Regions from separate parts of the Leptothrix cholodnii SP-6 genome, predicted to be linked through region 2. Evidence: riboswitches for the same ligand, from Rfam matches in the RefSeq annotation. Region 2 holds a riboswitch; each other region holds the start of a gene.
The links. Region 2 has a riboswitch for glycine ahead of gcvT (glycine cleavage system aminomethyltransferase GcvT). Riboswitches for the same ligand answer to the same signal wherever they lie in the genome.
Positions count from the first base shown of each region.

Region 1: another riboswitch for glycine. It lies ahead of LCHO_RS11880 (D-amino acid dehydrogenase); the one in region 2 lies ahead of gcvT (glycine cleavage system aminomethyltransferase GcvT).
Region 3: another riboswitch for glycine. It lies ahead of LCHO_RS16680 (branched-chain amino acid ABC transporter substrate-binding protein); the one in region 2 lies ahead of gcvT (glycine cleavage system aminomethyltransferase GcvT).

Region 1 covers NC_010524.1:2,578,320-2,588,514, forward strand. Annotated here, with positions in the region: gene LCHO_RS11840 (TRAP transporter substrate-binding protein) at 1-200, shown strand, start outside; gene LCHO_RS11845 (TRAP transporter large permease) at 210-2,078, shown strand; gene LCHO_RS11850 (PPC domain-containing DNA-binding protein) at 2,083-2,952, opposite strand; gene LCHO_RS11855 (SDR family NAD(P)-dependent oxidoreductase) at 2,979-3,776, opposite strand; gene LCHO_RS11860 (YebC/PmpR family DNA-binding transcriptional regulator) at 3,889-4,602, shown strand; gene LCHO_RS11865 (LysR family transcriptional regulator) at 4,621-5,505, opposite strand; gene LCHO_RS11870 (tripartite tricarboxylate transporter substrate binding protein) at 5,655-6,638, shown strand; gene LCHO_RS11875 (M20 aminoacylase family protein) at 6,668-7,876, shown strand; glycine riboswitch at 7,981-8,088, shown strand; gene LCHO_RS11880 (D-amino acid dehydrogenase) at 8,151-9,437, shown strand; one part of gene LCHO_RS11890 (IS3 family transposase) at 9,677-9,947, shown strand; one part of gene LCHO_RS11890 (IS3 family transposase) at 9,947-10,195, shown strand, end outside.
Region 2 covers NC_010524.1:1,651,797-1,661,991, reverse strand. Annotated here, with positions in the region: gene LCHO_RS07795 (ATP-binding protein) at 1-389, opposite strand, end outside; gene LCHO_RS07790 (metallophosphoesterase family protein) at 393-1,652, opposite strand; gene LCHO_RS07785 (recombination-associated protein RdgC) at 1,835-2,848, shown strand; glycine riboswitch at 2,883-2,997, shown strand; glycine riboswitch at 3,008-3,129, shown strand; gene gcvT (glycine cleavage system aminomethyltransferase GcvT) at 3,188-4,312, shown strand; gene gcvH (glycine cleavage system protein GcvH) at 4,414-4,788, shown strand; gene gcvP (aminomethyl-transferring glycine dehydrogenase) at 4,877-7,795, shown strand; gene LCHO_RS07765 (XdhC family protein) at 7,833-8,846, opposite strand; gene LCHO_RS23915 (IS30 family transposase) at 8,959-9,984, opposite strand; partial or broken gene LCHO_RS23910 (enhanced serine sensitivity protein SseB C-terminal domain-containing protein) at 10,076-10,195, opposite strand, start outside.
Region 3 covers NC_010524.1:3,719,026-3,729,220, forward strand. Annotated here, with positions in the region: gene LCHO_RS16655 (acetaldehyde dehydrogenase (acetylating)) at 1-621, opposite strand, end outside; gene dmpH (2-oxo-3-hexenedioate decarboxylase) at 638-1,426, opposite strand; gene dmpE (2-oxopent-4-enoate hydratase) at 1,527-2,309, opposite strand; gene LCHO_RS16670 (alpha/beta fold hydrolase) at 2,358-3,227, opposite strand; gene LCHO_RS16675 (LysR family transcriptional regulator) at 3,384-4,259, shown strand; glycine riboswitch at 4,395-4,487, shown strand; gene LCHO_RS16680 (branched-chain amino acid ABC transporter substrate-binding protein) at 4,519-5,661, shown strand; gene LCHO_RS16685 (TerC family protein) at 5,776-6,768, opposite strand; gene LCHO_RS23480 (hypothetical protein) at 6,767-6,985, shown strand; gene LCHO_RS16690 (LysR family transcriptional regulator) at 6,979-7,860, shown strand; gene LCHO_RS16695 (hypothetical protein) at 7,871-8,305, opposite strand; gene LCHO_RS16700 (hypothetical protein) at 8,626-8,967, shown strand; gene LCHO_RS16705 (anion transporter) at 9,036-10,195, opposite strand, start outside.

The DNA of each region.
Region 1 (10,195 bases), 930 kb from region 2:
TGAACCAGCGCGACGACGTGCGCAAGCTCAACGACTCGCTGCTGGGCGAGCTCAAGGCCAAGGGCATGGCGATCAACACCACCGACGCCGAGCTGTTCCGCGCCAAGCTGCGCGCGGCCGGTTTCTACGCCGAGTGGCACAAGAAGTTCGGCGACGAAGCCTGGGCGGTGCTCGAGAAGTACACCGGCAAGCTGGTCTGACCGCCTGCCATGTCCGCCGCCGTCGAACGCTCCGAAACCTTCACCCTGCCCGACGAGGTGCAGGCCACGCTGGCGCGGTCGCGCCTGATGCTGCCGCTCGAAGCGGCGGCGGCGGCGCTGATGGCGGCCATCATGCTGATGCTGCTGGCGGGGGTGGGCTCGCGCTACCTGCTGTCCGATCCGCTGGTGTGGGTGGACGAGGCGGTCTCGATCGCCTTCCTGTGGCTGGCGATGCTGGGCTCGGCGATCGCCATCCACCGCAACGAGCACCTGCGGCTGACGGTCGGTCTCAACGCCCTGCCCGTGCGGCTGCAGGGCTACGTGCAGGCCTTCGGGCTGATGGTGACGGCGGTGTTCCTGCTGGCGCTGGTGCAGCCGGCGTTCGAGTACGTCGAGTCGGAAGCCTTCGTCACCACCCCGGCGCTGGAGATCCCCAACAGCTGGCGGGTGGCGGCGATCGCTTTCGGCATCGTCGCGATGCTGGTGGTGGTGCTGACACACGCCTGGCGCACCTGCACGCTGGCGCAACTGGCGGTCGGCACGGGCGCGGTGGCGGCGGTGGCCGGTGCCTGCTGGGGCGGCATGCCGGTGCTGGCCGACCTGGGCCACCTCAACATCGTGATCTTCCTGATCGGCTTCGTGGCGGTGTGCCTGGTGGCGGCGGTGCCGATCGCGTTCTGCTTCGGCATCGGCGCGGTCAGCTTCCTGGCCTTCACCACCCACATCCCGATGGGCGTGATGATCGGCCGCATGGACGAGGGCATGTCGAGCCTGGTGCTGGTGTCGGTGCCGGTGTTCGTGCTGCTGGGCTGCGTGCTCGATGCCACCGGCATGGGCCGCGCGATCATCGATTTTCTGGCCTCGCTGGTGGGCCACGTGAAGGGCGGCATGAGCTACGTGCTGCTGGGCTCGCTGTTCATCGTCTCGGGCATCTCGGGCTCCAAGGTGTCGGACATGGCGACCGTCGCGCCGGCCCTGTTCCCCGAGATGAAACGCCGCGGCCAGAAGCCCAAGGACATGATCGCCCTGCTGTCCACCGGCGCGGCGATGGCCGACACGGTGCCGCCGAGCATCGTGCTGATCGTGCTGGGCTCGGTGGCCGGGGTGTCGATCGCCGGGCTGTTCCAGGCCGGCGTGACGGTGGCGCTGGTGCTGCTGCTGGCGCTGGCCGTGCTGGCGCGCTGGAAGGCCCGCAACGAGGTGCTGCAGCAGGTCAGGCGCGCGCCGCTGGCGCTGGTCGGCCGCACGCTGCTGATCGCCGGCCCGGCGCTGGTGCTGCCCTTCCTGATCCGCGGCGCGGTGGGCGGCGGCGTGGCCACGGCCACCGAGGTGTCGACGCTGGCGGTGGTCTACGCGATGCTCGTCGGCATGGTGATGTACGGCGGCATCGGGCCGCGCAAGATCTACGCGATGCTGGTCGAGACCGCGGCCCTCAGCGGCGCGGTGCTGATGATCCTGGGCACCGCGCTGGCGATGGCCTGGGTGATCACGCAGTCGGGCGTGGCGCAGCAGCTGGCCGTGTTCATGAAGACGCTGCCGGGCGGCGTGTTCGGCTTCATGGCCGTCACGATCGTGATGTTCCTGATCCTCGGCTGCGTGCTCGAAGGCCTGCCCGCGCTGCTGCTGATGGCGCCGCTGATGTTCCCGATCGCGCGTGCGATGGGCGTCAACGACGTGCACTACGCGATGGTGGTGGTGGTGGCCATGAACATCGGTCTGATGATGCCGCCCATCGGCGTGGGCTTCTACATCGCCTGCCGCATCGGCGACGTCTCGCCCGACGAGGCGATGGGCGCGATCTGGCCCTACATCGCCGCGCTGATCGTCGGCCTGATCGTGATCGCGGCGGTGCCGGGGATCTCGACCGCCGTGCTCTAAAAGGTCAATCGAACGCGAGCACCAGCTCGAAGGTCACGAGCACCGGGTTCTGGCCGCGTGCCAGCCGGCCCTGGTGCTGGCCGCCGAGGTAGTCGACCATCGTGACGTCGATCTCGGCGCGCGGCTGGCCATCGGCATCCGCGACGATGCGGCCCTGGCGCACCAGGGTTTCGGTGACGAAGGGCTCGACGATGCGGCCGTCGTCGAACACCGCACCCACCGTGCTGCCGACGCCGCCGCGCAGCGTCGCGGTGGAACGGCCGTGCGCGCGGCAGACGGCTTCGAGCGTGCTGCAGACGTCCTGGTTCGGGCTCAGTCGAACGGCGACCGCGAGTGCTTGATCGGGCGGCGCAGCCGTCGATGCATCGTCCATCGGCAAGGGCTTGAACAGCGAGAAACGTGTCTCGTCATCGGCGACCACCGTGAAGGCCGCGCCGTGCAGCGCCCAGAGCTCGGCCCGCGCCGGAGCCTCGATCAACACGGCATCTTCGGGCAGCACGTGGCCGCAGTGGCGCTGGCCGTCGGCGCTGCGCCAGTCGGCGTGGCAATGCAGCCAGGGCCGGCCGTCGGCACGCACGCCGAAGGTGACGGTGGCAGCCTCGAAACTCACCGGCTCGGCGGCATCGAAGCGGTCGCTGAAATACACCGCGTGCTCGGGCGTGCGCGACAGCGCCGGCATCGCGTAGGCAAACGGAAAGAAGCGCCCGCCGTGCAGGCGCGCCACGCCGCTGCGTGCGTTCAGCGCGGCCATCGCTTCGTGCAACGCATCGAGCAGCGTCACGCCCGAGCGCAGTTGAACCTCGCGTGGCGTGAGCGTGACGGGCACGACCGAGGTGTGCAGCGCGGCCGGGCCGGGGTGCTGGATGTGTCGCATGGGCGCCTTTGTCGCGCAGCCGTCGATCAGCCCAGTGCGCCAGTCTTGCGCAAGGTGGGCAGGCCCACGCCGGCAGCGTCGAAACCGCCGTCCACCGCGATCACCTGGCCGTTGACGTAGCTGGCCGCCGGGCTGCACAGGAAACCCACCACGTTGGCGATCTCCTCGGTGGTGCCGTAGCGTTCGAGCGGGATCACGTCGTGGTAGTCGGAGCGGATCGCCACGCTGTGCACCAGCTTGGCCATCTCGGTCTCGACCGGGCCGGGCGCCACCACGTTGCAGCGGATGCCGACCGTGCCGAGTTCGGTGGCGTGCTGCTTGGTCAGGTGGATCAGCGCGGCCTTGCTGGTGCCGTAGGCCACCCGCAGCGTGCTGGCGCGCAGGCCCGAGATCGAGGCGATGTTGACCACCGCGCCGCCGCCGTTGCGGCGCATCACCGGCGCCACCGCCTGCGTGCACAGGAAGGGGCCGTCGAGGTTGGTGCCGAGCACGTGCCGCCAGTCGTCGAAGGTGGTCTGGTTGATCGGCTTGAACACCGCCACGCCGGCGTTGTTAACCAGCGCGTCGATGCGGCCGAAGGTGTCGACCACGCGCGCGGTGGCGGCGTCGACCTGATCGGGCTGCGAGACGTCGCAGTGGATCGCCAGCACGCGCGCCGGGTCGTTCAGTTCGCCGGCGGTGCGGCCCAGCGTCTCGGCGTCGATGTCCCACAGCGCGACGCGGTACTCGTGCGCCAGGAACCAGTGCGCGATGGCCAGGCCGATGCCGCGGGCGCCGCCGGTGACGACGGCGACGGGCTGGTTCGTAACGGGGGTGCTGCTCATGGTGGAGTCTCCTCTCGGGTGTTGTGCTGGAGCGCGATTGTCGTATCGGCTCAGGCCGGTCGCAGCCATCGACCTAAACTCCGTCTTCGATCAACACAAGGAACGATCAGACATGGGCGCGCAATGGAAAGCCAAGCACAAGGACATCGCGGCCAATGCCAAGGGGCGGCTGTTCGGCAAGCTGGCCAAGGACATCATGATCGCGGCGCGCCACGGCGCCGACCCGGCGGCGAACGCGCGGCTGCGGCTGGTGGTCGAGCAGGCGCGCAAGGTCTCGATGCCCAAGGACACGCTCGAACGCGCGATCAAGAAGGGCGCCGGGTTGACCGGTGAATCGGTGCATTTCGAACACGCCATGTACGAGGGCTTTGCGCCGCACCGCGTGCCCGTCATGGTCGAGTGCCTGACCGACAACGTGAACCGCGCCGCCTCGGAAATGCGGGTGCTGTTCCGCAAGGGCCAGCTGGGCACGTCCGGATCGGTGTCCTGGGATTTTGTCCACGTCGGCATGATCGAGGCCGAACCCGCCGCCGCCGGTGCCGATCCCGAGCTGGCCGCCATCGAAGCGGGCGCGCAGGACTTCGAGCCGGCCGATGACGAGGGCGTCACGATGTTCCTGACCGAGCCCGCCGACCTCGACCTGGTCAGCCGCGCGCTGCCGGCGCAGGGTTTCAGCGTCCTGTCGGCCAAGCTCGGCTACAAGCCCAAGAATCCGATCGACCCGGCCAGCCTGACGGCCGAGCAGCTCGAAGAGGTGGAAACCTTCCTGGCCGCGCTGGACGCGAACGAAGACGTGCAGAACGTCTTCGCGGGCCTGCAGGGCTGAGTGTCGCGGGCGGTGCCCTCAGTCGTGCAGCAAGGCCTCCATCACCTGGCGCACGATCGACAAGGCCGGCGCCTGCGCGCGGCCGGCCAGCGTCACCAGGCCGAAGCGCGCGCGCGCGCTCAGGGCCGGCGTCAGTTCCAGTTCGACCAGATCGGGCGCCGCCGCGCGGATCGCCAGCAGCACGGCGTCGCTTGAGCGCACCACCTCGACCAGGCTGGCGATCTCCTCGCAGCGCAGCGTGACGCATTCGCCGGGGTGCGCCGCCGGGCCGTAGCGTTCGATCAGGATGCGCGCCACCTCGTCGCTGAGCGGCGTGGAGGCCAGCGGATACGGCCGCAGCGCCTCGAAGCGCAACGCCTTGCGCCGGCGGGTCAGCGGGTGGTCCGGGCGGCACATGAAGGCGCCGCGCATCTCGGCCAGGCTGTCGACCTGCAGATCGGCGGCCGGCGCCACCGAACGGGCGTCGACCACCAGCGTGTCGAGCCGGCGCTCGCGCAGGGCTTCGAGCAGGAGACCGGTCTGGCCGCGGGCGATCTCGACCTGCACCCTCGGGTGGTGGGTGGCCATTTGCTGCAGCAGCGGCGTCATCAGCAGCGCCCCCGGCCCCGATCCCATGCCCACGCGCAGCTTGCCGGCCAGACCCTCGCGCATCTGGCGGCCGCTCGCGCCCAGTTCGTCGGCATCGAACACCAGTTGGGTGGCGCGGTGCAGCACCTCGCGGCCGAAGGGCGTCAGCTCGTTGCGGCGGCCGACGCGATCGAACAGCGGCTGGCCGAGTTCGTCCTCCAGCGCACGGATGCTGCGGCTGAGCGCGGGCTGGGTCAGGAACAGCGCCTCGGCCGAGCGGCTGAACGAGCCGCTTTCGGCCAGCGCGATCAGGTGGCGGAGCTGGACGAGGGTCATGCGAGGGGGCGCCGCAATGCATTCATCCGAATCATGCTATCGCATAGAACAATGCATTGGACTGGCGGAGTCCGGCTTCCTACGATGGCCCCATGCCTCGACCCGAATGGTTCGGCCCGGGGCGGCCGGAATCCGGCGCAGGAGTGGACATGAACCCGATCCTCAAACGCTCGCTCGCCCTGGTGGGCGGACTCGTGCTGGCCTGCGGCGCAGCATTGGCGCAGACCTGGCCGGCCAAGCCGGTCAACCTGATGGTGCCCTACCCGGCCGGCGGTCCGTCGGACGCGATCGCGCGCATCTTCTTCAACCCGCTGGGCAAGGAGCTCGGCCAGCAGGTGCTGGTGGAGAACCTCGGCGGCGTCAGCGGCGCGCTGGCGGCGCAGAAGGTGCTCGCAGCCCCGGCCGACGGGCACTTCATCTTCCAGGGTTCACCCAACGAGGTGATCCTGTCGCCGCTGGCCAACGCCGCGGTCAAGCTCAAGACCGAGGATTTCCGGCTGGTGCACCCGGTGGCCGACGCGGTGATGGTGTTCGTGACGCGCAAGGACCTGGGCGTCAACAGCGTCGACGAGCTGATCGCGCTGGCGCGCAAGTCGGGCGAGCGGCCGCTCACCTACGGCAGCGTGGGCGTGGGCTCGCTCTACCACCTGATCCTGGAGAACGCGCAGCAGATCACCGGCGTCAAGCTGCAGCACGTGCCGTACAAGGGCAACGCGCCGCTGCTGCAGGACATCGCCGGCGGCCAGGTCGACTTCGCGGTGCTGGTCTACAGCGCCGGCATGGGAGCGCTCGGTGATCAGGGCAAGCTCAAGGTGATCGGCCAGCTCGGCGCGCAGCGCTCGGAGCTGCTGAAGAACGTGCCCACCGCCAGCGAAGGCCAGGCGCTGAAGAACTTCTCGTACAAGATCTGGACCGGCTTCATGGTGCCCAAGAACACGCCCGAGGACGTGGTCGTGCGCCTGCACGCCGCCATCGGCAAGACCTTGCAGGACCCGACCGTGCGCGCGCAGCTCGCAGCGCAGACGCAGCTGGCATCGGCGCCGATGTCGCTGGCCGACTCGGCCAGGTTCTTCGCCGCGGAGACGGCGCGCTACCGCGCCATCGCCAAGTCGATCGAGCTGCAGCCCCAATAAGCACGGACCAGACGGACGACGAGGCCACCATGAGCAGCTACCTGCTGGACGCGATGCAGACGCGCATCGGTGAGTTCATCCACCTGCGCCGCGACATCCACCGCCATCCCGAACTCGCCTTCGAGGAGCACCGCACCGCCGCGCTGGTGGCCGACAAGCTCGAAGGCTGGGGCTACGAGGTCGAACGCGGTGTGGGCGGCACCGGCGTCGTCGCGCGGCTGGTGCGCGGCGAGACCGACGAGAAAGGCACACGCCGCCTCGGCCTGCGTGCCGACATGGACGCGCTGCCGATCACCGAGGCCAGCGGCGCCGAATGGGCCAGTTGCAAGCCGGGCCTGATGCACGCCTGCGGCCACGACGGCCACACCGCGATGCTGCTGGCCGCTGCCCGTCAGCTGGCCGAACACGGCCGCTTCAACGGCACGCTGAACCTGATCTTCCAGCCCGCCGAAGAGGGTGGCGGCGGCGCGCTGCGCATGATGGAAGACGGGCTGTTCGAGCGTTACCCGTGCGACGCGATCTTCGCGATGCACAACATGCCCGGCGTGCCGCAGGGTCGTCTGGTGCTGCGCGAAGGCGCGGCGATGGCATCGAGCGACTACGCCACCATCACGCTCGACGGCATCGGCGGCCACGGCGCGATGCCGCACCGCGCGGCCGACCCGATCGTGGCGGCGGCCGGCATCGTGATGGCGCTGCAGAGCATCGTCTCGCGCAACGTCGACCCGCTGCAGATGGCGGTGGTCACGGTGGGTGCGCTGCATGCGGGCAAGGCCAACAACGTGATCCCGGCCAGCGCCACGCTGGAGCTGAGTGTGCGTGCGCTCGACCGCGAGGTGCGCGTGCTGCTGGCGCAGCGCATCAAGGCGCTGGTGGCCGCGCAGGCCCAGAGCTACGGCGTCACCGCCCGCATCGACTGGCGGCCGGGTTACGCGGTGCTGGTCAACAGCGCGGCGGAAACCGCCTTCGCACGCGAGGTGGCGATCGACCTGGTCGGCGCCGACCGCGTCACGCAACAAGGCCCGGCGCTGAGCGGCAGCGAGGATTTCGCCTTCATGCTCGAACGCGTGCCGGGCAGCTACCTGCTGATCGGCAACGGCGATGGCGCGAGCCCGGGTGCCTGCATGGTGCACAACCCCGGCTACGACTTCGACGACGCCAACATCGCCATCGGCGCGGCCTACTGGGTGGCGCTGACCGAACGATTCCTGTCGATCCCTGAGAACAGCGAGGGCTGATCGAAAGCCCTAGACTCACGACCCTGCAGGAGAGTGCCGCGTCGATGACGCGGCCACCGAAGGCGCAAACTCCCATGAACGCTCAGGTCCAACACTGCACACACACCACGCCGTCTGGAGAGACGTCACGCCCGTGACGCACCGAAGGAGCAAGGCCCCGGCACAGCGCCGCGCGGCTGAAACTCTCAGGTATCAAGGACAGGGGGAGCGGCAAACGCACGGCCCGATGGCATCGAAGCCACGGTGTCGTGCGGCCGATCCTGGAGCACAGCTCATGAAAGTCCTCGTCCTCGGCGCCGGCCTGCTCGGCGTTACCTCGGCCTATTTCCTGCGCCAGCAAGGTCACGACGTCACCGTCGTCGACCGCCAGGCCACGCCCGCATCCGAGACCAGCTTCGCCAACGGCGGCCAGATCTCGGTCAGCCACGCCGAACCCTGGGCCAACCCGAGCGCACCGCTGAAGGTGCTGCAATGGCTGGGCAAGGAAGACGCGCCGCTGCTGTTTCGCCTGCGCGCCGACGCCCGCCAGTGGCGCTGGGTGCTGCAGTTCCTGCGCGAATGTACGCCCGGGCGCACGCGCCACAACATCGAGCAGATCGTCAAGCTCGGCACCTACAGCCGCGACACGCTGCAGCAGCTGCGGCGTGACATCGGCGTGGCCTACGACGAGCGCACGCAGGGCATCCTGCACTTCTACACCAGCCAGAAAGAGTTCGACGGCGCCGAGGCCCCGGCCGCGCAGATGCGCGAACTGGGCTGTGACCGGCGCGTGATCTCGGCCGACGAAGCCGTGCGCATCGAGCCCGCGCTGGCGGCGATCCGCGCGCAACTGGCCGGCGCCACCTACACGGCGGAAGACGAATCCGGCGATGCCAACCGCTTCGCCCGCGAACTGGTCAAACACTGCCAGGCCGACGGCGTGCAGTTCCTGATGAGCCACACCGTGACTGCGCTGCGCGAGGTGGGCGGGCAGATCGACCACGTCGAGGCGACCGACGCCGAAGGCCGTTTCCAGCGCCTGCGCGCCGACGCCTACGTGCTGGCGATGGGCAGCCTGTCGCCGCTCTACGCGCGTCCGCTGGGCATCGAGCTGCCGATCTACCCGGCCAAGGGCTACTCGGTGACGATGCCGGTCAAGGACGCCGCCAAGGCGCACCAGGTCTCGCTGACCGACGACGAATACAAGCTGGTGTTCTCGCGCCTGACCACGCCCGGCGTGGACGGCCAGCCCGGCACCGACCGCCTGCGCATCGCCGGCACGGCCGAGTTGAACGGCTATGACCGCGACCTGAACCGGGTGCGCTGCGAGGCCATCGTGCGCCGCACCGAGGAGCTGTTCCCCGGCGCCGGTGACACCGCGCAGGCGCAGTTCTGGACCGGCCTGCGCCCGGCCACGCCGAGCAACGTGCCGATCATCGGCCGCAGCAAGCTGCGCAACCTGTTCCTCAACACGGGCCACGGCACGCTGGGCTGGACGCACTCGTGCGGCTCGGGCAAGAGCATCGCCCGCATCGTCAGCGGGCTGGCGCCGGAGATCGATTTCGCGTTTGCCGGCGCCTGAGGACCGGCTTGGGCCGGCGGCCCGGCTCGGCACTGCGCGTGACCGAATCGGGTCCATTTCCGATTTCCGTCATCGCCAAACAGAAAGCCCGCGAACCATGACGGTGGCGGGCTTGCTTCCTGTGAACGGGGTTCCAGAAGGAAATCGATCACGGGTTCTTGTCGCTGGGTTACGGGCTCCCTGTCATGGTCTAATTTTCCCGGACACCTCGATAGGTGGAATCCACCTGGACGAGGAACATGAGCAAGAGAGAACGAAGGACATTCAACGCGGAATTCAAGCTGCAAGTGGTGCAGATGATTCGCGAGCAGGGCTTGAGCGTGGGCGACGTCTGCCGCGACATGAAGCTCGGCGAGACGGCCGTGCGGCGATGGCTGGCGCAAGCCGATGAAGAGGCTGCAGGCCGCCCCGGCATTGGCAAACCGCTCACCGCCGAGCAGCAACGCATCCGCCAGCTTGAGGCCGAGAACAAGCAACTGCGCGGCGACGTCGACATCTTAAAAAAAGCATCGGCCTTCTTTGCCCGCGAGCTTCGATGAGCTACCAGTTCGTCGAGCAACTGCACAAGAAGGCCGTCACCGTCGAGCGTCTATGCCGCGTGCTGGGCGTCAGCCGTTCGGGCTACTACGGTGCCCGTCAGCGCGCCAAGCTCGCGCCCAAGGCCTGCTTGGTCAGCACGCAATTGAAGGCCGAGTTCGCCGCCAGCGGCCGCGTCTATGGCAGCCGTCGCCTGTGCGCAGTGCTGCGCGCTCGGGGGC
Region 2 (10,195 bases):
ATCAGCCGGCCGTGGTCGAGCCCGAACATCTGCGCGAAGAAATCGCGGTCGGTGCTGCCGAGAAACGGCGCCAGCACGTTGTCGGGCAGCACCGCATCGGCGGGGCTGCGCAGCGTCTGCTTGTTGCCCTTGGTGCGGTGAAAGGCGAGCGTGCGGGCGTCGTGTTCGATGCGCGCACCCAGCCGCATGTCGGACATCGCGTGCGCAAACGCATGCGTGGTGCGCATCGGGATGCCGTACAGCAGGTCGAGCACGGCGGTGCGCACGGTCGACTTGCCGGCCTCGTTGGGGCCGACGATGACGTGGAAATCGCGCTCGGCACGCGGCAACGCGATCGAGCGGTCGGTGAACTTGCCGTAGCGGACGAGGTCGAGCTGGTCGATGCGCATGGTTCAGGCGGCCCGGGCGACGTGGGCGATCAGCGACGGCGTGGTGTCGCGCACCAGCGCTTCGAGCCGGCCCTCGCGGATCTCGCGCAGTTGCGGCACGGCGTTGATGACTTCGAGCGGCAGCTTGCCGATCAGCTGCAGCAGGTCGTCCTGCAGGCTCTTCAGGAACTCGGGGTCGGCATCGGCCTGCGCCAGGTGCGCCTGCAGATCGGCCACTGCATCCGAGCGCTGCGCCACCTGCGCGGCCGGGTCGTGCGGCGTGGTCTCGACCTTGATCTTCTCGATCCACAGCCGCCCGGTGCTGACGCTGGCCGCCTGCGCCACGATCTCGGCGCGCAGCTGGGCTTCGAGGCCGAACAGCTGGCCGTGCGCGGGCGTCGCGCCGGTCAGGCGCACGCGCACGATCAGCGGCAGGTCGCCCTCGGTTTCTTCGATCAGCGCGGCGAGCCGGCGGCCGGCCATGCGCACCGCTTCTTCGAGGTCGAGCGCCTGCGCCACGTCGACCTCCAGCGCGTGCCAGCGCAGCACGTCGACATGCAGGCGCTCGACCGACACGATCTCGGCGCCGTCGGTGGCGACCATCAGCGCGCCGCGCGGGCCGGTCTCGCGGATGTGGCGGCCCTGCAGGTTGCCGGGGAAGGCGATGGTCGAGGCGCCTTCTTGCCACACCCGGTGCTCGTGCACGTGGCCGAGCGCCCAGTACTGGTAGCCGCGGGCCGCCAGTTCGGCGATCGAGCAGGGCGCGTAGTTGGCGTGCGCGCTGTTGCCTTCGAGCGCGGTGTGCAGCACGCCGATGTTGAGCCAACCGGGCACCGGGTCGGGATAGGTCAGCGCCAGGTTCTCGGTGGTCGCCGCCTCCTTGAAGCTGCGTCCGTGCAGCGCCACGCGCAGCTCCGGCAGGCGGAAGGTCGCAGCCTTGCCGACCGGAAACCTGTGCACGTTGTCGGGCAGCGCCAGGCGCTTGGTCATCTCGCTCTCGGCGTCGTGGTTGCCCAGCAGCAGGTAGACCGGGATGCCGGCCGCCTTGAGCCGGCCCATCTGGGCGACGAAGAAGATGCCGGTGTTGAAGTCCTTCCAGCCGCCGTCGTAGAGGTCGCCGGCGATGACCATGAAGTCGACCTGCTCGGCGATGGCCTCGCCGACGAGGTTGTCGAAGGCATCGCGGGTGGCCGTGCGCAGGGTCTCGACCGGCGCGTCCTGGTAGGCCGCCAGGCCGACCAGCGGGCTGTCCAGATGGATGTCGGCTGCATGGATGAATCGCACGGTGTCTCCCCCCAACTTGTTCGAGCTGCGCATTGTTGTGCAAGACGGCCACCGACCCGGCGCGCCCGGCCGGCCCCCGACCTGACCGCAACCTGCCCGCTACCATCGCCCCCCGCCCAGCCCGGCCCGGGCCGCCACGCCCACGAAGCCCGGCGGCCACGGGCCATCGATCAAGGAAACACGTGTTCAAGAATCTGTTGATCCACCGCCTGGCCGCCCTGCCGGCGGCCGATGCCGTGCAGGCCGAAGAGGCGCTGGTCGCCCAGTGTTTCGTGCCCTGCGGCGCCAGCCAGCCGGTCTCGCTGGGCTGGGTGCCCCCGCGTGGCGAGGCCCACGGGCCGCTGCTGGAGATCATCGGCGGCCACTGGCTGATGCGGCTGATGATCGAGCAGAAGATGCTGCCCGGCGCGGTGGTCAAGCGCCGCTGCGACGAGATGGCGCAGCGCATCGAGGCCGATACCGGCCGCAAGCCCGGCAAGAAGCAGCGCAAGGAGCTCAAGGACCAGGCCATGCTGGAACTGCTGCCGCAGGCCTTCACCAGGCAGATGTCGCTGCCGGTCTGGATCGCGCCCGAGCAGCGCCTGGTGATGGTCGACACCGCCAGCGCCGGCAAGGCCGACGAGGTCATCAGCCTGCTGACCAAGGGCCTGCCCGGCCTGGCGGTCGAGCCGCTGCACACCGCGCTGTCGCCGGCCGCGGCAATGGCCGACTGGCTGCTCAGCGGCGAGCCGCCGGCCGAGTTCAGCGTCGACCGCGAGTGCGAGCTGAAGTCGGCCGACGAGATGAAATCGGTGGTGCGCTACGCCCGCCACCCGCTCGACACCGACGAGGTGCGCGCCCACATCCAGCTCGGCAAGCGCCCGACGCGCCTGGCGCTGACGTGGAAGGGCCGGGTCTCGTTCGTGCTGACGGACGCGATGCAGGTCAAGAAGCTCGAGTTCCTGGACGGCGTCTACGAAGGCCAGCCGCAGGCCAGCCGCGACGAGGCCTTCGACGCCGATGCGGCCATCGCCACCGGCGAGCTGGTGCGGCTGATCCCGGACCTGATCGAGGCGCTGGGCGGCGAGCAGCAGCCGGGGCAGATGGCCGATGACGGTGTGCCGGCCTTGGCCACGGCGCCGAAGACCGTGGCGCCGCCCGCTGCGTTCACGTCGGCGACCGACGCCGGCCCGGTGGGCGACGATCCGCCGTGGTGATCGGCCGGCCGCGCAGCCGGCGGCTGGGCTACACTTTATTTTGCTAGGAGAGAGCCGCACCCGTGACACGGGCCGTCGGCCGCCGAAGGCGCAGAAGCGGTGTGAGCGCACCGCCTCGAACGCTCAGGCAAAAGGACTGGCAAACGTTCCTGAAAGGAACGTCACCTCACTGGAGAGAGGCTGCCGCTGCGGTATCGCGGCAGTCCACCGAAGGGGCAAGCGGAAGGGCGACACAGCCGCCTACCGTCAATCTCTCAGGTAAAGCGGACAGCGAGGGCAACACCACCGGCAACGGTGGACAACGGATGGCGCCCCCGTCCCTGCCCTCGGAGAAATCTCATGTCCGCTGACACCGCCCTGCTGCAAACCCCGCTGCACGAACTGCACCTCGAACTCGGCGCACGCATGGTGCCGTTCGCCGGCTACGCCATGCCGGTCAACTACCCCGGCGGCATCCTGGCCGAACACCGCCAGTGCCGCAGCGGCGCGGCGCTGTTCGACGTCTCGCACATGGGCCAGGTGCGGCTGATCGGCAGCGATGCCGACCGTGCGCTCGAGAGCCTGGTGCCGGTCGACGTGGTCGATCTGGCGATCGGCAAGCAGCGTTACGCCTTCTTCACCAACGAGGCCGGCGGCCTGCTCGACGACCTGATGATCACGCGCCGCGAGGACGACCTGTTCCTGGTCGTCAACGCCGGCTGCAAGGCGGCCGACATCCGCCACCTGATCACCCACATCGGCCACCGCTGCCAGATCGTGCCGATGCCCGACCACGCCCTGCTGGCGCTGCAAGGCCCGCAGGCCGTGACGGCGCTGGCGCGCCTGAACGCCGGCGTGGCGGGCCTGACCTTCATGAGCGGCGGCCACTTCGCGCTGGCCGGCGCCGACTGTTTCGTGACCCGCTCGGGCTACACCGGCGAGGACGGCTTCGAGATCTCGGTGCCCGCCACCCACGCGGTCGCGCTGGCGCGCAGCCTGCTGGCGCAGCCCGAGGTGCAGCCCGCCGGCCTGGGCGCGCGTGACACCCTGCGGCTCGAAGCCGGCCTGTGCCTGTACGGCCACGACATCCACGCCAGCACCACGCCGGTCGAAGCCGGCCTGACCTGGGCGATCCAGAAGGTGCGCCGCCCCGGTGGCGCGCGTGCCGGCGGTTATCCGGGCGCCAAGGTCATCGAGGGCCAGCTGGCGCAGGGCCCGTCGCACAAACGTGTCGGCCTGGTCGGGCTGGAGCGCGCGCCGGTGCGCGAGGGCGCCACGCTGGTCGACAACCACGGCAGCCACAAGCTCGGCACCGTGACCAGCGGCACCACCGGGCCGAGCGTCAACCAGCCGATCGCGATGGCCTACGTGGCCACCAACCACGCCGGGCCGGGCAACCTGATGTACGCCGAAGTGCGTGGCAAGCGCCTGCCGATGAAAGTGGTGCCGCTGCCGTTTGCGCCGCACCGATACTTCCGGGGTTGAGCGCCGCCTTGGCGGGCCGGTGCTCACGACCCGCCTGATCCGAACCCCTTTCCCGACGGCCGCCAGGCCGGGAATCCACTTTGCCTCCAGGAGCCTTTTCCATGCCTTTCCAGTTCACCCCCGACCATGAATGGATCGACGCCGCCAACCCCGCCGCCGCGGTGGTCGGCATCACCGTGCACGCGCAGGACGCGCTCGGCGACGTCGTGTTCGTCGACCTGCCCGCCGTGGGCGCCACCTTCGCCAAGGGCGACGTGGCCGGTGTCGTCGAATCCGTCAAGGCCGCGGCCGACCTCTACGCCCCGGTGAGCGGCGAAGTGGTCGAAGTCAACGAAGCCCTGCGCGACGACCCGGCGCTGGCCAACAGCGACCCGCTGGCCGCCGGCTGGTTCTTCAAGGTCAAGCTCAGCAACCCGGCCGAACTGGCCGACCTGCTCGACGCCACCGCCTACGACGCGCTGCTCAAGACGCTCTGAGCCCTGCCCGCCCCGCCCTCGCGCGGGGCACACCGGCCTGCCCCGCGCGGCTCGCGCCGCCGCTCGCAGCCGGCAACCCACTGCCGCCATGCCCGCCCTGCACCCCCTTGCCGACCTGGAAAACCAGGCCGAATTCCTCGCTCGCCACATCGGCCCCGACCTCGGTGCCGGCTCCGCCGACGAGCGCCACATGCTCGACGCCATCGGCGCGCCCAGCCGCGCCGCACTGATCGACGCCATCGTGCCGCGCAGCATCGCCCGCGCCACGCCGATGAACCTGCCCGCGCCGCTGCCCGAGGCGCAGGCGCTGGCCGAACTGAAGGCGCTCGCCTCGCGCAACCGGGTGCTCAAGAGCTACATCGGCCAGGGCTACCACGGCACCCACACGCCGGGCGTCATCCTGCGCAACATCCTCGAGAACCCCGCCTGGTACACCGCCTACACGCCCTACCAGGCCGAGATCTCGCAAGGCCGGCTCGAGGCGCTGGTGAACTTCCAGACCATGGTCTGCGACCTCACCGGCCTGGCCATCGCCAACGGCTCGATGCTCGACGAAGCCACCGCCGCGGCCGAGGCGATGACGCTGGCCAAGCGCAGCGTCAAGAGCAAAAGCAGCACCTTCATCGTTTCGTGCGACTGTCACCCGCAGACCATCGAGGTGGTCCTGACCCGCGCCGCGCCGCTGGGCATCACCGTGCGGGTGGGCAACGTCCCCGATCTGATGGCCGAGTGCGACTGCTTCGCCGTGCTGGTGCAGTACCCGTCGACCATCGGCATGCTGTGCGGCCTGGACGTTCTGACCACCCTCGCCGACAACGTGCACGCGCGCGGCGCCGCCTTGATCGCCGCCGCCGACCTGCTGGCGCTGACGCTGCTGGCCGAGCCCGGCAGCTGGGGCGCCGACATCGCCATCGGCAACACCCAGCGTTTCGGCATGCCGATGGGCGCCGGCGGCCCGCACGCCGCGTACCTGGCCTGCCGCGACGAGTTCAAGCGCTCGATGCCGGGCCGGCTGGTCGGCGTCAGCGTCGACGCGCACGGCGCACCGGCCTATCGCCTGGCGCTGCAGACCCGCGAGCAGCACATCCGCCGCGAGAAGGCGACCTCCAACATCTGCACCGCGCAGGTGCTGCCGGCCGTGGTGGCCAGCATGTACGCGGTCTACCACGGCCCGACCGGCCTGACCCGCATCGCGCGGCGCGTCGCCTGCTACACCGCGATCCTGGCCGCAGGCCTGCGAGAGCTCGGCTACCGCATACCGAGCGCCTACGCCTTCGACACGCTGGCGGTGGAAGTCGACACGGCCACCGAATCGATCATGACCGAGGCCTGCGCGTCCGGCGCCAACCTGCGCCTGGTCTCGCCCACCTCGGTCGGCATCAGCCTGGACGAAACCACCACCCGCGCCGACCTGGTGGCGATCTGGTCGTGGTTTGCCACCGACGACCAGCCGATACCACGGGTCGAGGCCTTCGAGGCCGGCATCGAGCCGCTGTTTCCCGCCACGCTCTACCGCAAGACCGAGTTCCTGACCCACCCGGTCTTCAACACCCACCACAGCGAGACCGAGATGCTGCGCTACATCCGCAGCCTGTCCGACAAGGACCTGGCGCTCGATCGCAGCATGATCCCGCTGGGTTCGTGCACGATGAAGCTCAACGCCACGGCCGAGATGATCCCGATCACCTGGCCCGAGTTCGCGCAGGTGCACCCGTTCGCACCGGCCAATCAGCTCGCCGGTTACGCGCAGCTCAACAAGCAGCTGTGCGCATGGCTCAGCCAGGCCACCGGCTACGCCGGCATCAGCCTGCAGCCCAACGCCGGCTCGCAAGGTGAATACGCCGGCCTGCTGATCATCCGGGCCTGGCACGCCAGCCGCGGCGACAGCCACCGCACGATCTGCCTGATCCCCGAATCGGCGCACGGCACCAACCCGGCCTCGGCGCAGATGGCGGGCATGCAGGTGGTGGTAACCCGGTGCGACGCCGAGGGCAACATCGACCTGGCCGACCTGCGCGCCAAGTGCGAACAGCACCGCGACAAGCTGGCCGCGATCATGATCACCTACCCGTCGACCTACGGCGTGTTCGACCCGAAGGTGAAAGAGATCTGCGCGCTGGTGCATGAGCACGGCGGGCGCGTCTACGTCGACGGCGCCAACATGAACGCGCTGGTCGGCGTGGCCGCGCCGGGCGAGTTCGGCGGCGATGTCAGCCACCTGAACCTGCACAAGACCTTCTGCATCCCGCACGGTGGCGGCGGGCCGGGTGTCGGGCCGGTGTGCGTGGTCGAGGATCTGGTGCCCTTCCTGCCGGCGCATCGCACCGGCAATGTCGGCGGTGTCATGAGCGTCGGCGCCGTCAGTGCCGCGCCGCTGGGCAACGCCGCGGTGCTGCCGATCAGCTGGATGTACATGCGCATGATGGGCGCCGAAGGTCTGAAGGCCGCGACCGAGACCGCGATCCTGAGCGCCAACTACATCGCCGCGCGGCTGGCCGACCACTACGACATCCACTTCAGCGGTGGCATCGACGGCGTCAAGGGCGGTGGCGTGGCGCACGAGTGCATCCTGGATCTGCGCCCGCTCAAGGAGACCTCCGGCGTCAGCGCCGAAGACGTCGCCAAGCGGCTGATCGACTACGGCTTCCACGCGCCGACGCTGAGCTTCCCGGTCGCCGGCACGCTGATGGTCGAGCCGACCGAGAGCGAGCCGCTGGTCGAGCTCGACCGCTTCTGCGACGCGATGATCGCGATCCGCGAGGAGATCCGCCAGATCGAATCGGGCGCGATGCCGCGCGACGACAACCCGCTCAAGCACGCCCCGCACACCGCCGAGGCGCTGCTCAAGACCGACTGGCCGCACGCCTACAGCCGCGAAACCGCGGCCTACCCGGTGGCCAGTCTGCGGCGCGGCAAGTACTGGTCGCCGGTGGGTCGGGTCGACAACGTGTATGGCGATCGCAACCTGTTCTGCAGCTGCGTGCCCTTGAGCGAGTACGCGCAGTAACGACGAGAAAGGACGAGCAAGCCGGCGGCGCCTGACCTCAGGCGTGGCCGGTGCTCGTCAGGCACACCGTCTGCGACGGCCCCCAGTCGGCCAGCGGCCCCGACAGATCCGCACCGCGATGCAGCGCCGTCATCTCGGCGACGATGCTCATCGCCACCTCGGGCGGCGTCAGGCCACCGAGCTTCAAACCGACCGGGCCGCGCAGCCGCGCGGCTTCGGCCGGGCTGACGTCGAACTGCAGCAGTCGCTCGCGGCGTGCATCGTTGTTGCGCCGCGAGCCGAGTGCGCCGACGTAGAACGCCGGCGTGCGCAGCGCCTCCATCAGCGCCAGGTCGTCGAGCTTGGGGTCGTGCGTGAGGGCCACCACCGCGCTGTGCGCATCCAGCGCCATCGCCAGCACCAGGTCGTCGGGCATGGCGCGCGACAGCGTCACGCCTGCCATCGCCTGCCAGCCCTCGTGGTATTCCTCGCGTGGCTCGCAGACGGTGACGCCGTAGTCGAGCATCACCGCCATGGCCGCCAGGTAACGCGACAGCTGCCCGCCGCCGATGATCAAGAGACGCAGGCGTGGGCCGTGCACGGTGTGCAGTTGCTCGCCGTCGAAACGCAGGCCGGCGCCGGCTTCGGCCTCATCGAGATTGACCAGCCCGGTGGCCAGATCGAGCCGGCGCACCAGCCGGCGACGCGATTCGATGCCGGCCAGCAGCTCGCGCAACTGCGAGCCGGCGCCGAGCGGTTCCAGCACGATCTGCACGCTGCCGCCACACGGCAGGCCGAAGCGGCGCGCCTCTTCGGCGCTGCCGCCGTAGGTGGTGAGCTGGGGCAGGCGCGCGGCCAGTTCGCCGCGGCGCACGCGCTCGATCAGGTCGTCCTCGATGCAGCCGCCCGACAGCGAGCCGGCCACCTGGCCGTCGTCGCGGATGATCATCAACGAGCCCGGCGGGCGCGGCGCCGAGCCCCACGTGCGCACCACCGTGCCGAGCGTGACGCGGTGGCCGCGGTCCTGCCAATCGATGGCGGTGCGAAGCACCTCGACATCCATGCTGTTCATCGGGATGAGCCTCCAGGCTGCTGGACCCCACGCGCTCGCCAGGAAACCGATCAGATCACGCGTGCCCGGCCCCAAAGGTGGGCGGTTTCAAGTCCCAAGTGCAACACCCGGGTCAATGAATAGAAGAATCGGGTTGATCGAGCTTTTTCAACACGGCTGCGAATACCTCCAGGGGCGAATGGAAGTTGTGCGTCGCGCGGGGCCGGTTGTTGAGGCTGTCAGCAATGGCATCAAGCGCATCCTGCGTATGGACCGACAGATCGGTGCCCTTGGGCAGGTACTGGCGCAGCAGCCCGTTGGTGTTCTCGCAGGTGCCGCGCTGCCAGGGGCTGTGCGGATCACAGAAGTAGACCTTCACGCCGGTCGCGGCGGCCAACGCCTGGTGGCGGCTCATCTCCCGGCCCTGGTCGTAGGTCAGACTCTGGCGCATCGGCGCGGTGATCGAATTGAGCTTGGCAGCAAAGCCCGCCAGCGCTGAAGCGGCCGTCGCATCGTCCATCTTGGCCAGCAAGACCAGACGGCTGGTGCGCTCTACGAGCACGCCCACCGAGGACTGATTGCCCGCGCCCTTGATGAGGTCGCCCTCCCAGTGACCGGGCAGGAGTCGATCCTCGACCTCAGGCGGACGCACGTGGATGCTCACCATCTCGGGGATCTGGCCGCGCCGATCCTGGCCCCGCGTGCGTGGCAGGCGTGTACTGTGGCCCTGGCGCAGGCAGGCGATGAGTTGGCGACGCAACTCACCGCGGGGTTGCGCGTAGATGGCCGTGTAGATGGTTTCGTGGGACACGCGACGTTCGGGCTCTTGGGGGAACACGCGCTCGAGCGTAGCGGCGATCTGCTGGGGCGACCACTTCCAGCCCAGCAGGATCTGCACGACGCTCCACATCACACTGCGCGGATCGAGTTTGGCCATCGGTCGACTGGCCTGGCGGCGCGCGGTGCGCATCGATTGCGCGGGCACACTCGCATACCCGCCCGCAGTGCTGACGTTGCGGCGCAGTTCGCGACTGACCGTGCTCGCCGGCCGCCCCAGCGCACGCGCCATGGCGCGAATGCTGCACCCCTGCTGTTTCATGCTCGCCAGCGTCATGCGCTCTTCGGGTTGAAGTTGTCTGTACGTCGATCTGTCTTGCATCTGGGCACCTTACCGGAGGCAAGGTGTTGCACTTCAGATTTGAGGCCGCCGTGTTATTCAATCGCTCACCCCAGCTGCTTTCGTAGAACGGCGTCACGTAGTCGAAGAAGTAATCGTCAAGACCGCCGCCGCCAGGGGCGATCGGATACAGAACGACCCGCTCGTTGCGCGGGGCCGTGTCGCCGGCCACCGCAGCAATCTCACCGAAGAG
Region 3 (10,195 bases), 2.1 Mb from region 2:
GTCGCGCATCATCAGCGGCGGCTCGGCCGGGTTGATGACGATGATGGCCTTGCCCTTCCTGGCGCCACCGACCTTCTCGACCGCACCGGCCGTGGTGCGAGTGAACTCGTCGATGTTCTTGCGTGTGCCCGGTCCGACCGAGCGGCTCGACACGGTGGCGACGATCTCGCCATACGCCACCGGCTGGACACGCGAAACCGCCGCCACCATCGGGATCGTGGCCTGCCCGCCGCAGGTCACCATGTTGACGTTCATCTCACCCGAGCCGACATGCGCCTTCAGGTTGACGGGCGGCACGCAGAACGGCCCGATCGCCGCGGGTGTCAGGTCGATCATCAGCGCGCCTTGTTCGTTGACCTTGCGCGAGTTCTCGGCGTGCACGTAGGCGCTGGTGGCGTCGAAGACGATCTGCACACCGTCGGCCTTCATGTGCGGAATCAGTCCGTCGACGCCGTCAGACGTGGTCTTGATGCCCATCTCGCGGGCGCGTTTGAGGCCGTCGGATTCGGGGTCGATGCCGACCATCCAGACCGGCTCCAGCACGGCGCTGCGTTGCAGCTTGGCGAGCAGGTCGGTGCCGATGTTGCCGGGCCCGATCAGGGCGCACTTGATCTTCTTCATGGTTGGATTCCTGTGTTCAGACGAAACGCATCGACACCGAGCCGAGGTCCTGGAAGCGCACGTTGACGCTGTCGCCGGCCTGCACCGCGATCGCTTCGGTCACGCCGCCGGTCATGATGAACGTGCCGGCCGGGATCTCCTGGCCGCGTGCGCCCAGGTGGTTGGCCATCATCGCCACCGCCGCGGCTGGATGCCCCAGCACCGCGGCGCCGGCGGCCATCGAGACGATCTGGCCGTTCTTCTCCAGCACCACGCCGAGCGTGCGCAGATCGAGCGCCTCGACATTGCGCGAGCGCCCGCCGATCACGAAGCGCGAGGCCGAGGTGTTGTCGGCGATCACGCTCTTCAAGTCGAACTTGAAGTCGCGGTAGCGGCTGTCGATGATCTCGACCGCCGGCAGCACGAAGTCGATCGCCGCCAGCACCGCGCCAACGTGGCAACCGGGGCCCCGCAATGGCGCTTTCGTGACGATGCAGATCTCGGCCTCCACCTTCGGGTGGATCAGCTCGGAGACCTTGATCTCGCCGCCATCCGGGCGCGCCATGTAGTCGCTGACAAAGCCGAAACACGGCGTGTCCACGCCCATCTGCTTCATCTTGGCGAACGAGGTCAGGCCCGCCTTCAGGCCCACGGTCTTGTGGCCGCGTGCTTCCTTGCGGCGGCGGATCTCGTCCTGGATGTCGTAGGCATCGGCCCAGTCCATCAGCGGAAAATCGTCGGTGATCTTGGTGACGTCGCGCGCCTCCAGCTCGGCCGATTCCAGGTGGGCGGCCAGCGCCTCGATGTCGGTGCGATTCAGTGCCATGGTGTGTCTTTCTTTAGCAAGGTGCAGGCGTGGATCCGGCTCTGCCGGTCCGCTGCCTGAGCCCCCTCGGGGGGCAGCGACCGCCAGGGAGCGTGGGGGCTCAAATAAACCGCACCGACGTGCTGCCCAGCCCGCCCACGCTGCAATGCAGGCTGTCGCCCGGCTTGACCGGCACCAGCGGCGATTGCGATCCCGACAGGATCACATCGCCCGCCTTCAGGCTGATGCCCAGGCGCCCGAGCGTGTTGGCCAGCCACGCCACCGCGTTGACCGGCGAGCCCTGCACCGCGGCGCCGCACGAGGTGCTGACGATCTCGCCGTTCTTCTCGAGCACCATGCCGGCCAGCGCCAGATCGATGTCACGCGGGCTGCGGCGGGTGCCGCCGAGCGTGAGCACGCCGCAGGAGGCGTTGTCCGCCACCGTGTCCTGGATCTTGATCTTCCAGTCGCGGATGCGGCTGTCGACGATCTCGAAACACGGCATCACGCAGTCGGTGGCGCGCAGCACGTCGGCCGCGGTCACGCCCGGGCCGGTCAAGTCACGCGCCAGGATGAAGGCCACCTCGGCCTCGGCCTTGGGTGCGATCAGCTTGGCGGTGTCGACCGGCTCGCCCTCGTTGAACACCATGCCCGACAGCAGGTGGCCGAAGTCGGGCTGGTTCACGCCCAGCATGTCCATCACCACCTTGCTGGTGACGCCGATCTTCTTGCCGATGACGATCTCGCCGGCATCAAGCCGGCGCTGGATCACGCGCAGCTGGATCTGGTACGCGTCGTCGATGGTGATGCCGGGCTCGCGGTTGGTGAGCGGCTCGACGGCCTCGCGGCTGACGAGCGCCTGGTAGAGCTCGTCGCCGTAGCGTTGGATGGTGAGTGCGTCCATGGGGTTCTCGGTTGTCCGTGTCGGGCGATGTCGGGGCGATTTCTGGGTTCAGGCCGGCGTGTCGGCTTCGGCCAGGAAGTTCGACACCAGCTGCGCAAAACGCGCGCTGTGTTCGATCTGCGTCCAGTGGCCGCAATGGCCGAAGACGTGCAGCTGGCTGTTCGGGATCCACTGCGACAGCGTCAGCGAGGTCTGCAGCGGGATCACCTGATCCTCGCGGCCGTGCACGATCAGCGTCTCGTGCGCCAGCGCGCGGATCGCCGCCTCGGGGCTGGCCATCGCGTCGACCCACTGCTGGCGCGGCGCCGGGAACATCGCAGAAAACGATTCCTGGAAACCGGGCCGGATGCTGGCCTGGTAACGCAGCTGCGCCAGCTCGTCGGTGACCAGCTTGCGGCTGAAGGCAAAGGTGTCGAGCAGGTGCCGCATCGCCTCGATCGAGGGCTGGTAGCCCCAGGCGGCGTCCAGCCCCGGCGTCAGCTCGAAGGGCACGCCGACCGAGCCCATCAGCACCAGCCGGCGCACTCGCTGCGGCGCGCGGATCGCCAGCGCCAGCGCCAGCGCGCCGCCGAAGCTGTTGCCGATCAGATCGACCTGCGGCAGGTCGAGCGCGTCGAGCAGGTCGATGGCCTGCTGCACCCAGGTGTCCATCGAATAGGTGATGCCTTCGGGCCGGTCGCTGTAGCCGAAGCCGACCATGTCGGGCGCGATCACACGCCGATCCTGGGCCAACACCGGCATCACCAGCCGCCAGTTGGCCCAGGCGCTGACACCCGGCCCGGAACCGTGGATCAGCAGCACCGGCGGCTGGCCAGGGTGAGCGCGGCCGAGGTCGTGCACGTTGCTGTGAAACGCGCCGGTGCGGATGCGCTGGCCGATTTCGGGGTTGGCGGCGGTGGGGCTCTGCTGCTGGCTCATGCGGTGAGCCTCCTCGTGATCGTTGGGCTACGGAGACCTGGCGATGAGGTCTGACGGTCGCAACGATAGGCAGCGCGAGCCATACTGTCCAATACCGAATATTGCGATCTCGATACCATAAAGGTATCGAGTTAGACCACCCGCCGAAGCCCGCCGATGGACCTCAAGCAGATGCGCTATTTCCTCGCCGTGGCCGAGGAGCGCCACATCGGCCGCGCCGCCGAGCGCCTGCACATGGCGCAGCCGCCGCTGACGCGCCAGATCCACGCGCTCGAAGCCGAGCTGGGCACGGCGCTGTTCATCCGCACCCCCAAGGGCGTGGAGCTGACCGAAGCCGGCCAGACCCTGCTCGACGAGGTGCCCAACCTGCTGACGCTGGCGCAGCGCGCCCGCGAGCGCACCCGCGCCGCCGGCCAGGGCGTAATCGGCCGGCTCGACGTCGGCCTGTTCGGGTCGGGCGTGCTCGACGTCATCCCGCGGCTGCTGGCGCGTTTCCACGCCCAGCGGCCCGAGGTGCGCATCGTGCTGCACACGATGACCAAGGCCGAGCAGCTCGACGCCTTGCGCGAGCGCCGCATCAGCGTCGGCTTCAACCGCCTGGTGCCGCCCGAGCCCGATCTGGTGATCGAGACCGTGCTGCGCGAGCGCATGCGCGTGGCGCTGCCCGACACGCACCGGCTGTGCGCACAGGCCAGCGTGTCCATCCCCGACCTGGCCGGCGAGCCGCTGATCCTCTACCCCAACCTGCCGCTGCCCGGCCTGGCGCAGCAGGTGATGCAGGCGTTTGCGCGCGAGGGCACGCCGCTGCTGGTGGAGCAGGAGGTGGAAGACGTGCTGACCGCCATCGCGCTGGTGGCGGGGGGTTTTGGTGCGTGCATCACCACCGCCAGCAGCGAGAGCCTGCGCCTGCCGGGCGTGGCCTACCGGCCGCTCGAATGTTCGTATCTGAAGGACATCGAGCTGAGCTGCATCCACCGGCGCGGGGATGGGTCGCCGGTGTTGGCGGCGTTTCTGGCGGTGGTGAGGGGGTAGGACGTGGGGACCGGCGCTTGAAGAAACCGTGATGACCTGACGACGTCGATGCGGGTTAACCCGAGCATCGGGCACAATTGCCAGCTTCACCGCAAGGCCGAGGTCACCCGCCGACCGCCTTGCCGGCCACGAGCCCGAGCGGCATCGGGAGAGTCCGCGTGCCACCCGCGCGGCGCCGAAGGAGCAACCGCCCCGGAAACTCTCAGGCAAACGGACCGATGCCGTGGATGAACTCTGCAGAGTTGCCAAACGAGATTTCATGACCACCACCTCATTGCGCCTGGGCTGCATCGCCGCAGCCTGTTTCGCCCTGTCCGCGCACGCAGCGCAGCCCCTCGTCGTCAAGATCGGCCACGTCGCCGCGCTCAGCGGCCCCGCCGCGCACCTCGGGCATGACAACGAGAACGGCGTGCGGATGGCGATCGAGGAACTGAACGCCAAGGGCGTGCAGATCGGCGGCCGTCCGGCCCGCTTCGAGCTGCTCGCCGAGGACGACGCCGGCGACCCGAAGCAGGGTACTGCCGCCGCGCAGAAGCTCGTCGACAACAAGGTCAACGGCGTCGTCGGCCACCTGAACTCGGGCACCGCGATTCCCGCGGCGCGGATCTATGCCGACGCCGGCATCGCGCAGATCGCGCCGTCGGTGACGAACCCGCAGTACACCCGCCAGGGCTTCAAGACGACGTTCCGGATGGTGGCCGACGACGCCCAGCTCGGCGGTGCACTCGGCCGCTACGCGGTGCAGACGCTGAAGGCGAAGACCATCGCGGTCATCGACGACCGCACCGCCTACGGCCAGGGCGTGGCCAGCGAGTTCGAGAAAGCCGCCAAGGCCGCCGGCGCGACGATCGCCAAGCGCGAGTTCACCAGCGACAAGTCGACCGACTTCACCAGCATCCTGACCGGCATCAAGGCGGCCAAGCCCGACGTCATCTTCTACGGTGGCATGGACGGGGTCGCCGGCCCGATGCTGCGGCAGATGAAGCAGCTCGGCATCCGGGCGAAGTTCGTCGGCGGCGACGGCGTCTGCACCGGCGAGCTGCCCAAGCTCGCCTCGGGCCAGATGACCGACGGCCAGGTCGTCTGCGCGATCGCCGGCGGCGTCGACGCGGCGCAGCGGCCGGCGTTCGACAAGTTCAAGGCCGACTTCAAGAAGAAGTTCGGCGCCGAGGTCCAGATCTACTCGCCCTACACCTACGACGCAACCAAGGTGATGGTCGAGGCAATGGTCAAGGCGAAGTCTGCCGACCCGGCCAAGTACCTGCCGGAGCTGCAGAAGATCAGCTACCCCGGCGTCACCGGCACCATCGCGTTCGACGAAAAGGGCGACATCAGGAACGGTGCGCTGACGCTCTACACCTTCAAGGGTGGCCAGCGCGAGGAACTCGGCATCGTTCGCTGACACGGGGCTGCCACAGGTCCGGCTCAGCCGGCCGCTCGAATGGACGGATCTGAACCGTGGGCTTGCACGAGGACCTGCATCGACACTCGCTCGTCACGCAAGGCCGCGGCGGCGTCATGCAGGCTCGACAACAGCGGGCTGCCTGCGGGTTTTCCACAGCGACACCAGCACACCACCGGCGATCAGGCCGAAGGTCACGCCAAGCGAGATCACCGCGGGAATCTTGCCGATGATGCCGACCAGGAAGATCTTCGAGCCGATGAACACCAGCACCAGCGCCAGCGCGTACTTCAGGTACTTGAAGCGGTGGATCATCGCCGCCAGCGCGAAGTACAGCGCGCGCAGACCCAGGATGGCGAAGATGTTGCTCGTGTAGACGATGAACGGGTCGGTCGTGATGGCGAAGATCGCCGGCACCGAGTCGACCGCGAAGATCAGATCGACGAACTCCACCAGCACCAGCGCCAGCAGCAGCGGCGTCGCGAACCTCACCGACTTGCCGCTGGCCGGGTCGGGCTGGCTCACCCAGAAGGCGTTGCCACGCAGCCCGTCGGTGACGCGCATGTGCCTTTTCAGGAACCGCAACAACGGGTTGTTCGCGATGTCGGGCATGTGGTCGGCGACGATCCACATCTTGATGCCCGTGAAGATCAGGAAGGCACCGAACAGGTAAAGGACCCAGCTGAACTGGCTGACCAGCGTGGTGCCGAGGCCGATCATGATGGCGCGCAACACGATCACGCCCAGGATGCCCCAGAACAGCACGCGGTGCTGGTACTGCCGCGGGATTGCAAAGAAGCTGAAGATCAGCGCGATGACGAAGACGTTGTCCATCGACAGCGACTTCTCGATCAGGAAGCCGGTGTAGTAGTCCATGCCGCTTTGCGCGCCCAGGTACCACCAGACCCAGGCACCGAAGAGCAGCGACACGCTGATGTATCCGGCGGAGAGCAGCAGGCTCTCTCGCACGCCGATCGCGTGGTCGTCCTTGTGCAGAACGCCCAGATCGAAAGCCAGGAGCGCGACCACGATGCCGACGAAGGCGAGCCAGACCCAGGCTGGCTTGCCGAGGAAGTCGGATGTCAGGAAGGGGAGCAGGAAGTCCATGGTTCAGCTTGTTCAAGGGATTGCAGCAACATCGCTTCTCGGCGCCCAGGCGCGAGGCGGAGACGGTGACGCCGATGAACCCGCTGAGGGCATGGAACACGGTGGCTTCTCCGTTGGCGATGGACCGATCGACAGTGTGGGGATCCGCCTGCATCGAATAAATCAGATTGAATCGCAACTAGCATTCGGATTTTCCGAACCGGAGGATGCATGTTGAACTACCGCCATCTCCATTACTTCTGGGTCGTCACCAAGGAGGGCGGCTTTGCCCGCGCCGCCGAGCGGCTGGACATGGCCATACAGACGATCAGCGCGCAGGTGCGCGAGCTGGAGAAGTCGCTGGGCCATCAATTGCTAAAGCCCTCGGGGCGTGGCGTGGCCCTTACCGAGGCGGGCCAGGCGGCTTTCGCGCGTGCCGAGGAGATCTTCCAGCTGGGCCAGTGCATCGCCGACGAGGTGCGCGAGGCGGCAAGCGGCAAGGTGGCGAGGCTGGCGGTCGGGCTGTCGGACGGCATTTCCAAGCTCGCCGCCCATGCGCTGCTGGAGCCGGTGCTGGCCACCGACAACCTGCGGCTGGTCTGCCACGAGGGAGAGTTCGAGCAGCTGCTGGCCGAACTGGCACTGCACCACCTCGACCTGGTGCTGGCCGGACAGGCCGCACCGCGCAATCCGAACCTGCGCCTCGTGAGCGAACGGCTCGTCGAATCACCCGTGGAGTGGTACGGCCCGGCCAGGCTGGTCGGCACGACCGAGCGCGACCGTTTTCCGCAGTCGCTGAATGACCTGCCGGTGCTGCTGCCCACAGGGCACTCGGCCCTGCGCTCGACACTGGACCACTGGTTCGACACGCAGGGCCTGCGGCCGCGCATCGTCGGCGAGTTCGAGGACAGCGCGCTGCTGGCGGTGTTTGCTGCGCGCGGGCTGGGCGTGTTCCCGATCAGCAGCCTGGGTGCGAGTGACGTGGGCTTGATGCAGGGCCTGCACCTGCTCGGGCGCTGCGACGACGTGAAGGAGGAAATCCACGCCATCCGCTCGCGCCGCGGGCAGCATCACCCATTGGTGCTGCAGGTGATCGCCGCGGCGCGCGCCTGAGCGCTGCCGTTCAGGCGGACGGAGGGTCGGCCGCGACGAGGCTGCCAGCCTGGGCCTCGTCACCGATGCCCCAATAGCGGCGAGCAGCCGCCAAGACCAGGGCTTCCCCGTCGGCAAGATGCCGGTCGGCGCGTGCGGCAGCGATTGCGAGCCGCAGCACCTTGCGTTGAAGCGCTGGGTCGTCCACCTCGGCCATCAGCGACGCCAACGTGCCGTCATCCACGCAGGCCATCATCGATCCGCCGGCATAGGCATCGAGCAGGAGGTCCTCGCACAGGGACTGGACGATGCGCGGCATGCCGTCGGACGCCAGGCCCAGCTCACGCGGCCCGTCTAGCTGGTTCCATGCATCGAACTCCGAACGGCAGACATAGCCGTCGGCAATGACGACGAGTGCCACGATGCGTGCGGCGGCTTCGGAGCTGTTGCGGGGGTAGGAGCGCATGGCAGTGTCCTTCCTTTCGTGAGTGGAGAAGTGTGAACACGTCCGAATGTGGGCTCCAACAAGGTTCCGAAAAAGCAGAACTTACATGACTTTCATTTCGTAATAACCGAATCTGTGGCGCACAAAATGGCAGGCCTGCTCAGATGGTTTGGCCCGTGTTGCGAAAGTGTCGCGGCCACAGGTACACACCGCGGAGCCTGCGGTGGAAGCCTTGTCTCACGTTCAGGTTTGTTCGATGTTGGCGTTCACTAAATACTGCTTTCACAGAATCGCCTGGCGCTTCAAATTTCCGCTGTCTCCCCAACCGATCGAGATCCGTGATGCAAGTGCTCTTCAAGTCCCGCCATCCGCAAGCCACCGAACTGCGCGATCTGACGGAGCGCCGTGTGCGCTTCGTGTTGCGACGCCTGAGCTGGCTGGTGCCACGCGCCGAGGTGCAGATGTCGGACGTGAACGGTCCGCGCGGCGGCATCGACAAACGCTGCCAGGTGGAACTGCGCACCGATGGCGTCGGGTCGATGGTGGTCGCCTGCGTGGCGAACGACTGGCGCACGGCGCTGGACAACGCGCTGGCACGCGCCGCTCGATTCCTCATGCGCGTGTGGCGACGCGGGAGCGACACCCGCCGCATGCGCCAACGCTTCGTCAGTCACGAACGCTGAGCGGCGTCGACGACATGCAAGTCATCTCGACGAACTGCTTGCACGAATCCGTGCCTTGCAGGCCGAGTTCAAGCGCTCCAACTCAACCACCCCCACACCAGCCCCAACGTCCCGAGCGTGACCGGAATCCCCGTGACCGCATGCTGCCTCCAGTCAATCTCGATCCCACTCTTGCGCGCCAGATCCACCACGATCAGGTTCGCGATCGAGCCCACCAGCAGCAGGTTGCCGGCGAAGGTGCTGACCAGCGCCAGCGTCACGCCGGCCGCCTCGCCCTTCAGGTGCGGCAGCATCAGCATCACCGCCGGCACGTTGGAGACCACATTCGACAGCGCCACGCCCACCACCAGCAGCGGGCCGGGGTCGGCCAGGTGCACGCCGTGGCCGGCCAGCCAGGCGACGGCCTGCGAGGCCAGGCCGGTGCGCTCGAACGCATGGTTGACGACGAACAGGCCGATGAACAGCAGCAGCAGTTGCCAGTCGACAAAACCCATCACGTGCGATGAATGCAGCCGCCGGCTCAGCAGCAGCACGGCCGCGCCGACCAGCGCCGCCACGTCGCGCGGCCAGTCGGTGAACAAAAAAATCAGCATCAGCGCGCCGGCCACCAGCAGGCCCTTGGCGGTCTGGAAGGGGTCGAGCGGGGCGGCGTCGTCGGGGTCGAGTTCGGTCGGCCGCAGCGCCTCGGGCGCCTGCACGTGCGACGCGCCCGGCCCGTAGGCCAGCCACAGCCACAGCAGCGCCAGGCTCAGCGCCACCGGCGGCAAGGCCTGGCGCACGTAGCCGCCGAAGGGCAGCTGCATGACCGAGCCGATCAGCATGTTCTGCGGGTTGCCGATCAGCGTGGCGGCCGAGCCGATGTTGGCCGCGCAGGCCAGGCCGATCAGGAACGGCACCGGATCGAGCCGGCGCTGCAGGCACAGCTGCGCCACCACCGGCGTCATCGCCAGGCAGACGATGTCGTTGGAGAACACCGCCGACATCGCGCCGGCCACCGCGATCAGCGCCGCCAGCAGGCCGCGGCGCGACAACGGCATGGCGCCCACCCGGCGCGTCACCGCGGTGTAGAAGCCGCCCAGGCGCATCTGCGCCGACACCACCATGAAGGCGAACAGCAGCACGATGGTCGGCAGGTCGACCGCGCGGGCGGCGTCCTCGACCGGCTGGCCGGTGATGGCGATCACGGCGATGGCACCGAGCAGCGCCACGCCCGAGCGGTCGAGTTTCA